DNA from 3 places in the Streptomyces sp. NPDC101393 genome. Region 1 is predicted to be linked to each of the others. Evidence: riboswitches for the same ligand, from Rfam matches in the RefSeq annotation. Region 1 holds a riboswitch; each other region holds the start of a gene.
What was found. Region 1 has a riboswitch for thiamine pyrophosphate ahead of ACIRQ7_RS00380 (thiamine ABC transporter substrate binding subunit). Riboswitches for the same ligand answer to the same signal wherever they lie in the genome.
Positions count from the first base shown of each region.

Region 1 (3,236 bases):
GTCCGGCGCCGAGCACCCGCGCCGCCTCTTCCTGGCGCGGGTCGAGCTGCCCCCAGAGCCCGCCGACGGTGCGGACGACGACCGCGTAGTTGAAGAAGACGTGCGCCAGCAGGATCGCCCACACCGAGGTGTCCAGCCGCAGGCCCCACAGGTCGTCGAGGAGCCCGCCGCGTCCGACCAGCGCCAGGAACGCCGATCCTACGACCACCGTCGGCAGCACGAACGGCACTGCCACCAGCGCCCGCAGCAGCCGCTTGCCGGGGAAGTCGAAGCGGGCGAAGACATACGCGCCGGGCAGCGCGATCAGCAGCGTCAGCCCGGTCGAGGCCGCCGCCTGCCAGACGGTGAACCACAGGACGTGGAGCACGTCCGGATCGCCGAGCACCTCGCCGATCCGGCCGAGCCGCCACTGCCCGCCGTCCTTCAGCCCCCGGCCGACGATCGCGACGACCGGGTAGGCGAAGAACAGCGCGAAGAAGGCGAGCGGCACAGCCATCAGGCCGAGCCGCACCGCCGTCGCCCGGGTGGGCTTCCCGCGCCGGGTGCGGGTTACTTCAGAACGAGCGAGGACCACTGCTTGATCCACTGTTCGCGGTTCTTGGTGATCGTCTCCGGTGCGAGCGTCTCCGGCTTGTCGATCGTCGTTCCGTACTTCGTGAACAGCGCCGGCACCTTGGCGTCCTTGCGGGCCGGGTTGACGTACATCTGCAGCGGCACGTCCTCCTGGAACTTCTTGCTCAGCAGGAAGTCCAGCAGCGCCTTGCCGCCCTTCTCATTGGGCGCGTCCTTGAGCAGGCCGCCGAATTCGATCTGCCGGAAGCAGGTGCCGGTGGCGATCCCGGTGGGCGCCTCCTTGGGTGCGGGCTTCGTGCCGAGCACCTCGGAGGGCGGGCTGGAGGCGTAACTGACCACCAGCGGCTTGTCGCCCTTGCCCTTGGCCGCCGCGGAGCCGGAGAACCGCTCGTTGTAAGCCTGCTCCCAGCCGTCGACCACCTCCACGCCGTTGGCCCTGAGCTTCTTCCAGTAGCCCTGCCAGCCTTCCGCACCGTATTTCGCGACGGTGGCGAGCTGGAAGGCGAGGCCCGGGGAGGAGGTCGCGGAGTTCTCCGTGACGAGCAGGTTCTTGTACGCGGGCTTGACGAGGTCGTCGAAGGTCTTCGGCGGCGCGATCTTGTGCTTGGCGAAGTAGGCGCGGTCGTAGTTGACGCAGGTGTCGCCGTAGTCGAGCGGCGTGACGCGGTGCTCGCCCTTGTCGAGCTGCAGTGCGGCCGGGACGCTGTCCAGCCCCTTGGCGCGGTAGGGGCTGAAGATCCCTTCCTTCAGGCCGCGGGAGAGCAAGGTGTTGTCGATACCGAAGAACACATCGCCCTGCGGGTTGCCCTTGGACAGGATCGCCTGGTTGACGGCCTTGCCGGCGTCGCCGCCGGGGAGCACCTTGAGCTGGTAGCCGCTCTCCTTCTCGAAGGCGGCGCGTACCGACTTCGAGACGCTGAACGAGTCATGGGTGACGAGCGTGACCGTCTTGGCGTCCGCGCCGTCCTTGCCGCCGGAGCCGCAGGCGGCGAGCGCGGTCATGCCCAGCATGGCGGCGAGCGCCGCGGCGGCCGGTCTACGGCCATGGATGGTGCGCGTGATGCTCACTGATTTCCTCCTGGCTGGCCAGGAAGAGACGCGGCCCCGCCCGGTGTCCGCGGGCGCGGCGTCAAACGACGTACCGCGAGCGGAGCGTGGGCGGGGCGCAACAGCATGAGTGACGACCGAACTTCCTACCCGGAATGACCCGGGCGAGGTTCAAGGGTCTGCGGCCGCCGGATGACTACGACGGTTCCGCACTCTCAGCGCTGTGGCGCTCCCCTGTCGGAATGTGCATTTGTTCGATCAGACGATACCAGCGGGCGGTCAGCGTTCCGAGGCCGCGAGCTGCCCGCAGGCGCCGTCGATCTCCTGGCCCCGGGTGTCACGGACGGTCACCGGCACGCCGTGCGCCTCGATGGCCTTCACGAACGCCCGCTCGTCCTCGGGCCGCGAGGCGGTCCACTTCGAGCCGGGAGTCGGGTTCAGCGGGATCAGGTTCACATGGACCCGCTTGCCCTTCAGCAACCGTCCCATCAGGTCACCGCGCCACGCCTGGTCGTTGATGTCACGGATCAGGGCGTACTCGATGGAGATGCGGCGGCCGGACTTCTCGGCGTACTCCCACGCCGCGTCCAGCACCTCCCGCACCTTCCAGCGGGTGTTGACGGGCACCAGGGTGTCGCGCAGTTCGTCGTCCGGCGCGTGCAGCGACACCGCCAGCCGGCACTTGAAGCCCTCGTCGGCGAACCGCAGCATCGCGGGGACCAGGCCGACGGTGGAGACGGTGATGCCCCGCTGGGACAGCCCGAGGCCGTCCGGCTCGGGGTCGGTCAGCCGCCGGATGGCGCCGGTCACCCGGTTGTAGTTGGCGAGCGGCTCCCCCATCCCCATGAAGACGATGTTGGAGAGCCGCGCGGGCCCGCCGGGCACCTCGCCGTCGCGCAGCGCCCGCATCCCGTCGACGATCTGGTGCACGATCTCGGCGGTCGAGAGGTTACGGTCCAGGCCGGCCTGGCCGGTGGCGCAGAACGGGCAGTTCATCCCGCAGCCGGCCTGCGAGGAGATGCACATGGTGACCCGGTCCGGGTAACGCATCAGCACGGACTCGACGAGCGTCCCGTCGTGCATCTTCCACAGGGTCTTGCGGGTGGTGTCGTCATCGCACGAGATGTGCCGCACGACGTTCATCAGGTCCGGCAGCAGCTCCGCCGCCAGCTTTTCGCGCGCCGCAGCCGGGATGTCGGTCCACTGCGCCGGGTCGTGCGCGTAGCGGGCGAAGTAGTGCTGCGACAGCTGCTTGGCACGAAACGGCTTCTCACCGATCGCGGCCACCGCTTCGCGGCGCTCGACAGGGGTCAGATCGGCAAGGTGCCGCGGCGGCTTCTTGGCTCCGCGCGGCGCGACGAAAGTGAGTTCTCCGGGTGCAGGCATGGTGCGTCCAGTGTGGCAGATCGTCCACGGCCCCCCAGGCCACAGGCAGGTGGGCCCGGTCACCCCCGGTGGCCCTGTCCCTGGCGGCCCGCCTTGCACGGCCCGGGGACGGCCCAGGCCGTCTTCCGTCACCGTGCGGGTGCCGCCACGACCGCCCGGCGCCCTGGCCACCCAGGATCACCTCTCGTGACGGGGCGTTGCCTCGCGGCCCTCGACCCTCGGCCCTCGGT
Region 1 covers NZ_JBIWNU010000001.1:97,171-100,406, forward strand. The annotation lists gene ACIRQ7_RS00375 (ABC transporter permease) at 1-511, opposite strand, end outside; gene ACIRQ7_RS00380 (thiamine ABC transporter substrate binding subunit) at 550-1,584, opposite strand; TPP riboswitch at 1,746-1,866, opposite strand; gene rlmN (23S rRNA (adenine(2503)-C(2))-methyltransferase RlmN) at 1,900-3,006, opposite strand.

Region 2 (3,236 bases), on a different contig from region 1:
CGCCGCGGCCACCCCGCCCGGCGCCTTGGAGAGCGTCGCGACGAGGCGGTCGAGAGTCATTCCGCCGGGGATCTCACGGCTCTCGCCGTTGACGGAGACGGACAGGGCGGGGGCGCCGGTGACGCTCATACGGGCTGCTCCTCTGGGACACGGACGGGTTCGGCCCCCGGGGACGTCACGGGGGAGAAACGTGCGGGGGAGAAGGGGCGGGCCTCTTCCGGGAGGCGGCCCGAGGTCAGCGCCTCGGCCATCGCGTCGCCGGTGACCGGGGTCAGCAGCACCCCGTTGCGGAAGTGGCCGGTGGCCAGCTGGAAACCGGCGAGCGCGGTCGGGCCGAGCAGCGGCGCGTTGTCCGGCGAGGTGGGACGCAGCCCGGCGCAGGTCTCCACCAGCGGCAGCTCGGTGATGCCGGGGACCAGCTCATGGGCGTCCCGCAGCAGTTCGTAGACCCCGCCGGCGGTGACGGTGACGTCCCAGCCCAGCTCCTCACTGGTGGCGCCGACGACCAGCTCGCCGGTCTCCCTCGGCACCAGGTAGAGGGGCGTGCCGCGGACCACGGCGCGTACGGTGCGCGACAGGAACGGCGGGCCGCCCGCGGGCGGTTCGGGGATCCGCAGCCGCAGCACCTGCCCCTTGACCGGCCGCACCGGTGGCAGCACCTCCTCGGGCACCCCGGCCAGCTGCCCGCTGTGGCTGCCGGCGGCGAGCACGACCTGACCGGCCGACAGCAGCGTGCCGTCGGAGAGTCCGGCGCCGGTGGCGCGGCCGCCGGCGACCGTCAGCCGTTCCGCCCGGACCCGGTGGAAGAGCACCCCGGCACGCTCGCAGGCGATCAGCAGGGCGCCCGCCAGCCGCCGCGGGTCGACCTGGTGGTCGCCGTCCACCCGCAGCCCGCCGCGGACCCCGGGGGCCAGCATCGGCTCCAGGCGGCGGCACTCGCGCCCCGTCAGCCACTGCGAGTCCAGGCCCGAGCGGGTCTGCAGCGCGTGCAGCTCGCGCAGATGGGCGCGGTCGTCGGCGTCCAGCGCCACGGCGAGGGTGCCGCACCGCCGGTAGCCGATCCGCTGCCCGGACGCCTCCTCCAGCTCCGCCGTGAACTGCGGATAGCGCCGTGCGGAGGCGAGGTTGAGGCCCAGCAGGGTCTGCTCGCCGTAGTGGAGCTCGGTGACGGCGGCCAGCATGCCGGCCGCGACCTGCGCGGCACCGCCACCGGGCGCGGGGTCGGCCAGAGCGACCCGCAGCCCTCGGCCGGCCGCCCGCCACGCCGTGACCAGGCCGATGATGCCGCCCCCGATGACGAGGACATCGGGCTGCCCGGTGGCAGATGTCGATGACGATGATGATGAGGCAGGTGGAGGCATGGGCGTCCAGCTCCTCCCTTCGCCGGCATGACCCGGATCAGGTTCGTACGGTCGGAGGCCGGCCAGCCTCCCTCTCAGCCCGGTGCGTCCGGGCTCCCGCGAGTGCGTGTATCCCTCACCCTAATACGGGCCCGCGACGTGCCGTAAGGGACCGCCCGGAGCCGCCCCGGGGGCGCCGCTCGCGGGTGAGCGACCATGACGCTGTGTCAGAGATCTCCTTGCGCGCTGCTGCGAGCGGCGAGACACACCGTCCTACAGTGATCGTGTGAGCGAGCAGAGCAAGTCTCCCCAGGCCCCTGACCACACGCCACGCGTCGTGATCGCCGGCGCGGGAATCGCGGGGGTGCAGACCGCGGTCGCGCTGCGCGAACAAGGCTGGCGCGGTGCGATCACGCTGCTCGGCGACGAGCCCCACCAGCCCTACGACCGGCCGCCGCTGTCCAAGGCCGTGCTGCTCGGCAAGGCCGACGGCTCCACCTTCGACGTCGACTTCGCCTCCCTCGGCATCGAACTGCACCTCAGCCGCCCGGTCACCGCCCTGCGGCCGGACGACCACGTCATCGAGACGGCCGAGGGCCCCGTCCCGTACGACTACGCCGTGCTGGCGACCGGCGCCGACCCGGTCCTGCTGCCCGGCAGCGAGGAGCTGCCCGGCGTCCACCTGCTGCGCACCCTCGACGACGCGGAACGGCTGCGCCCGGTGCTCGCCGCCCGCCACGAGATCGTCGTGGTCGGCGCCGGCTGGATCGGCGCGGAGTTCGCCACCGCCGCGCGCGAGGCGGGCTGCTCGGTCACCGTCGTCGAGGCCGCGGACCGCCCGCTGGCCGGCGCGCTGCCCGCCGAGGTCTCCGCCTACATGACCGACTGGTACGCCGACTCCGGCGCCGATCTGCGCACCGGCGTGGGGGTCGCGTCCCTGGCTGAGGGCACGGTGACCCTCGCGGACGGTGTGACGCTGCCCGCCGACGCCGTGGTCGTCGGGATCGGCGCCCGCCCGGCCACCGGCTGGCTGGTCGGCTCGGGCGTCGCACTGTCGATCGAGGACGGCTCCGTACTCGCCGACGAGCAGCTGCGCACCTCCGTGCCCGACGTCTACGCGGTCGGCGACTGCGCCTCCTTCCCGTCCACCCGCTACGGCCGCCGACTGCTGGTCCACCACTGGGACAACGCGCTCCAGGGCCCCCGGATCGTCGCCGAGAACATCACCCGCGACCCGGCCGAAGGGCTGGTCTACGACCCGGTCCCGTACTTCTGGTCCGAGCAGTTCGGCCGGTTCGTGCAGTACGCGGGCCACCACTCGGGCGCCGACGAGATCGTCTGGCGCGGCGACCCCGGGAGCGCCGCCTGGACGGTGATCTGGCTGCGGGACGGCCGGCTGGTGGCGCTGCTGGCCGTCGGGCGGCCCCGGGATCTGGCGCAGGGGCGCAAGCTCATCGAGCGCGGCGTGACCCTCGACCGCGAGCGGGCGGCGGACGCTTCGGTGCCGCTGAAGTCGGCGGTCCGGTAGGCGGGTGCGCCGCGCTGCCCGCCCTGCCTGCTTTGTCCGCTCCCTGCACTGTCCGTGCCGACGTGTGCCGGCGTGTGCCGGCGTGTGCCGCCGGGGTCACCGGGCGGCCATCCGGTGTCACCCGCCGGTGTGCCTGCGGCATCGGATGGCGATGCCCGGCTACCGGCTGTCAGTGCGAGGTGGCAGGCTTGTCCTGTGACCGAGATTGACGCAAACATCGATGGACTCGTCCCCGCCTGGCTCACCCTCCCCGACATCGCCGAAGAGTTCGGCATCGCGGTGACGCGAGTCCGGCAGCTGGTCAAGGAGGGCCAGCTGATCGCCGTGCGCCGTGGCGAGAACAGGGCGCTGCACGTCCCTGCCGACTT
Region 2 covers NZ_JBIWNU010000004.1:510,923-514,158, forward strand. The annotation lists gene thiS (sulfur carrier protein ThiS) at 1-129, opposite strand, end outside; gene thiO (glycine oxidase ThiO) at 126-1,361, opposite strand; TPP riboswitch at 1,358-1,471, opposite strand; gene ACIRQ7_RS15750 (NAD(P)/FAD-dependent oxidoreductase) at 1,627-2,868, shown strand; gene ACIRQ7_RS15755 (Rv2175c family DNA-binding protein) at 3,064-3,236, shown strand, end outside.
Region 2: another riboswitch for thiamine pyrophosphate. It lies ahead of thiO (glycine oxidase ThiO); the one in region 1 lies ahead of ACIRQ7_RS00380 (thiamine ABC transporter substrate binding subunit).

Region 3 (3,236 bases), on a different contig from region 1:
TGTGATCGCGCCCGATCCGCATCGCCGCGCCGTAGAGCTTGCGCCAACTCGCCGACGGATCGGCCTCCTTCAGCTCCCACACCGCCGCGGTCTGGGTCACCGTCACATCGTCGAGCACACCCAGCGACCCGATGATGATCCCCGCCAGCAGCAGACCGCGGATCTCGATGTTCGGGAACAGCCCGTGCACCAACCCCGTCGTGTCATCCGTATTGCCGGTCAGCAGCGCCCAGCCGATGAACACTGAGCCGAGCAGCCCGATCAGCAGCAGCGAGGCGAGCGTGCCGAGCACCGCAACCGAGGTTCTGGCCGTCAGGCCGTGGCACATGTAGAGCGCGATCAGCATGATCGCGCTGCCGCCGACCACCGCCACCACCAGCGGATTCGAGCCCTGCAGGATAGCCGGGAGGATGAACAGCGTCAGCACCCCGAAGCTCGCCGCCAGCGCGACCAGCGCCAGCACCCCGCGCAGCCGGCCGACGAGCACGACGGCGAACGCGAAGATCGCGGCGAGCACCCACATCGGGAAGGTCCGGTCGACATCGCTGACCGAATACTGCAGATCCTTCGGCGCCTTGGGGGAGTAGGCGACCACCACTTCCTGGCCGGTCGTGTAGTGCCGCGTGGCCTCCGGCGTCACCACCGTCTGGAAGGTCCGGCCCGCGTTGTCGCCGGTCGTCACCTTGATCGTGACCTGCTCGCACTCCTTGCCCTTCGCCGCTCCCCCGGGCGGCGGCTGCCCCTGCGGCGAGGTCGGCTGCGGCTGCTGCTCGGCGTTGACGTCCGCGCAGTTCACCTCCTCGACCTTGACCACCCGGGCCCGCTCCGTGGGCTGGTCGAAGCCGACCCCGGACGGCTTGTGCGACGGTGCGCCACCCGGCCACAGCACGACCAGGCCGACCACCACGGCAGCCGCGAACGGGATCAGGACCGCCGCGATGACCTTGCGCAAATGACGGGAGACGGGCGCGGCCGGTGCATGGCCGTGCCCGTGCGAATGGCCATGGGAGTGCGTATGGGGCTCGGGGCTGCTCACCGCACGATCATCGCAAGAACTCCAGGGGCCCCCTGTTCACCGCGCCACATCGGCCGCTACCGTGGTGCCACCTTTGCAATCGCGGGAGCTCGGAGCACCGGGCTGAGAGGGCGCTGACCTTCGTCCCCACGGCGTTTCACGTGAAACGCCACGGACGGAAGCCGCTGCGTCGACCGCCGAACCTGTTACCGGGTAATGCCGGCGTAGGGAGTTGGGTCTTCATGACTCTGCAGGATGCACGCACGCCCGAAAACGGCGAGTCCGGCCAGGACGCCTCCGCCAAGGAGATCGGCTGGCACAAGGGCTACATCGGCGGATCGCGCCCCGATCTGCGGGTTCCGGTCCGGCGAGTGCACCTCACCAACGGCAAGGACGTGACGCTCTATGACACGTCAGGGCCATACACCGATCCTCATATCGACACCGACGTCCGCCGCGGCCTGGCGCCGCTGCGGGAGAACTGGATCATCGCCCGGGGCGACACCGAGGAGTACGCGGGCCGTCCACTGCGCCCGGAGGACGACGGGCTCAAGCACACCTCACCGCGCGGCGGCCTCAAGAACCTCGACGCGGTCTTCCCCGGCCGCCCCCGCCAGCCGCGCCGCGGCCGCAGCGGCGCGGCCGTCAGCCAGCTCGCGTACGCGCAGCGCGGCGAGATCACCGCGGAGATGGAGTACGTCGCCGTCCGCGAGAACGTCACGCCCGCGTTCGTACGCGACGAGATCGCGGCCGGGCGCGCGGTGCTGCCGGCCAACATCAACCACCCGGAGATCGAGCCGATGATCATCGGCAAGAACTTCCTGGTGAAGGTGAACGCCAACATCGGCAACTCCGCCGTCACCTCCTCCATCGAGGAGGAGGTGGACAAGATGACCTGGGCGACCAAGTGGGGCGCCGACACGGTCATGGATCTGTCCACCGGCCGCAACATCCACACCACCCGCGAGTGGGTGCTGCGCAACTCCCCCGTCCCCATCGGCACCGTCCCCCTCTACCAGGCTCTGGAGAAGGTCGACGGCAAGGCCGAGGAGCTGACCTGGGAGATCTACAAGGACACGGTCATCGAGCAGGCCGAACAGGGCGTCGACTACATGACGGTGCATGCCGGGGTGCTGCTCCGCTATGTCCCGCTCACCGCCCGCCGCAAGACCGGCATCGTCTCGCGCGGTGGCTCGATCATGGCGGCCTGGTGCCTCGCGCACCACCAAGAGTCCTTCCTCTACACGCACTTCGAAGAACTCAGCGAGATCCTGGCCTCGCACGACGTCACGTACTCGCTCGGCGACGGCCTTCGCCCCGGCTCCATCGCGGACGCCAACGACGAGGCGCAGTTCGCGGAGCTGCGGACCCTGGGCGAGCTGAACACCATCGCCAAGCGGCACGGCGTCCAGACCATGATCGAGGGCCCGGGGCACGTCCCGATGCACAAGATCAAGGAGAACATCGACCTCCAGCAGGAGATCTGCGAAGAGGCCCCGTTCTACACGCTCGGCCCGCTCACCACCGACATCGCGCCCGCCTACGACCACATCACCTCCGGTATCGGCGCCGCGATGATCGCTTGGTGGGGCACCGCGATGCTCTGCTACGTCACGCCCAAGGAACACCTGGGCCTGCCGGACCGTGACGACGTCAAGACCGGCGTCATCACGTACAAGATCGCGGCGCATGCGGCGGACCTCGCCAAGGGCCACCCCGGCGCCCAGGACTGGGACGACGCGCTCTCCGACGCCCGCTTCGAGTTCCGCTGGGAAGACCAGTTCAACCTGGCCCTCGACCCGGACACCGCCCGCTCCTTCCACGACCAGACCCTGCCGGCCGAGCCGGCGAAGACGGCCCACTTCTGCTCCATGTGCGGCCCGAAGTTCTGCTCGATGAAGATCTCCCAGGACATCCGTCGCGAACACGGCGGGGACCTGGCGATCGACGCGGAAGCGGGGATGGCCGAGAAGTCGAAGGAGTTCGCGGAGGCCGGAAACCGCGTCTATCTGCCGATCGCGGACTGACCCACCTGGAACGGCACTACGGCAGGAGCCGGCCCGAAGTCGCACCGTGTGCGTGCGACTTCGGGCCGCTCTGCTCTTCCGCGGGCCTCGGCTCCGGCCCCGCCGGTGTTGAGCCCGCTACTCCCGTCCGGCCTCCGGGCCCCCGTAGTCCGGGCTGGTGAAGTCCGGGCTGGAGTAGCGGGGGCGGGAGGTGT
Region 3 covers NZ_JBIWNU010000005.1:291,597-294,832, reverse strand. The annotation lists gene ACIRQ7_RS18205 (YibE/F family protein) at 1-1,036, opposite strand, end outside; TPP riboswitch at 1,108-1,263, shown strand; gene thiC (phosphomethylpyrimidine synthase ThiC) at 1,258-3,042, shown strand; gene ACIRQ7_RS18195 (hypothetical protein) at 3,160-3,236, opposite strand, start outside.
Region 3: another riboswitch for thiamine pyrophosphate. It lies ahead of thiC (phosphomethylpyrimidine synthase ThiC); the one in region 1 lies ahead of ACIRQ7_RS00380 (thiamine ABC transporter substrate binding subunit).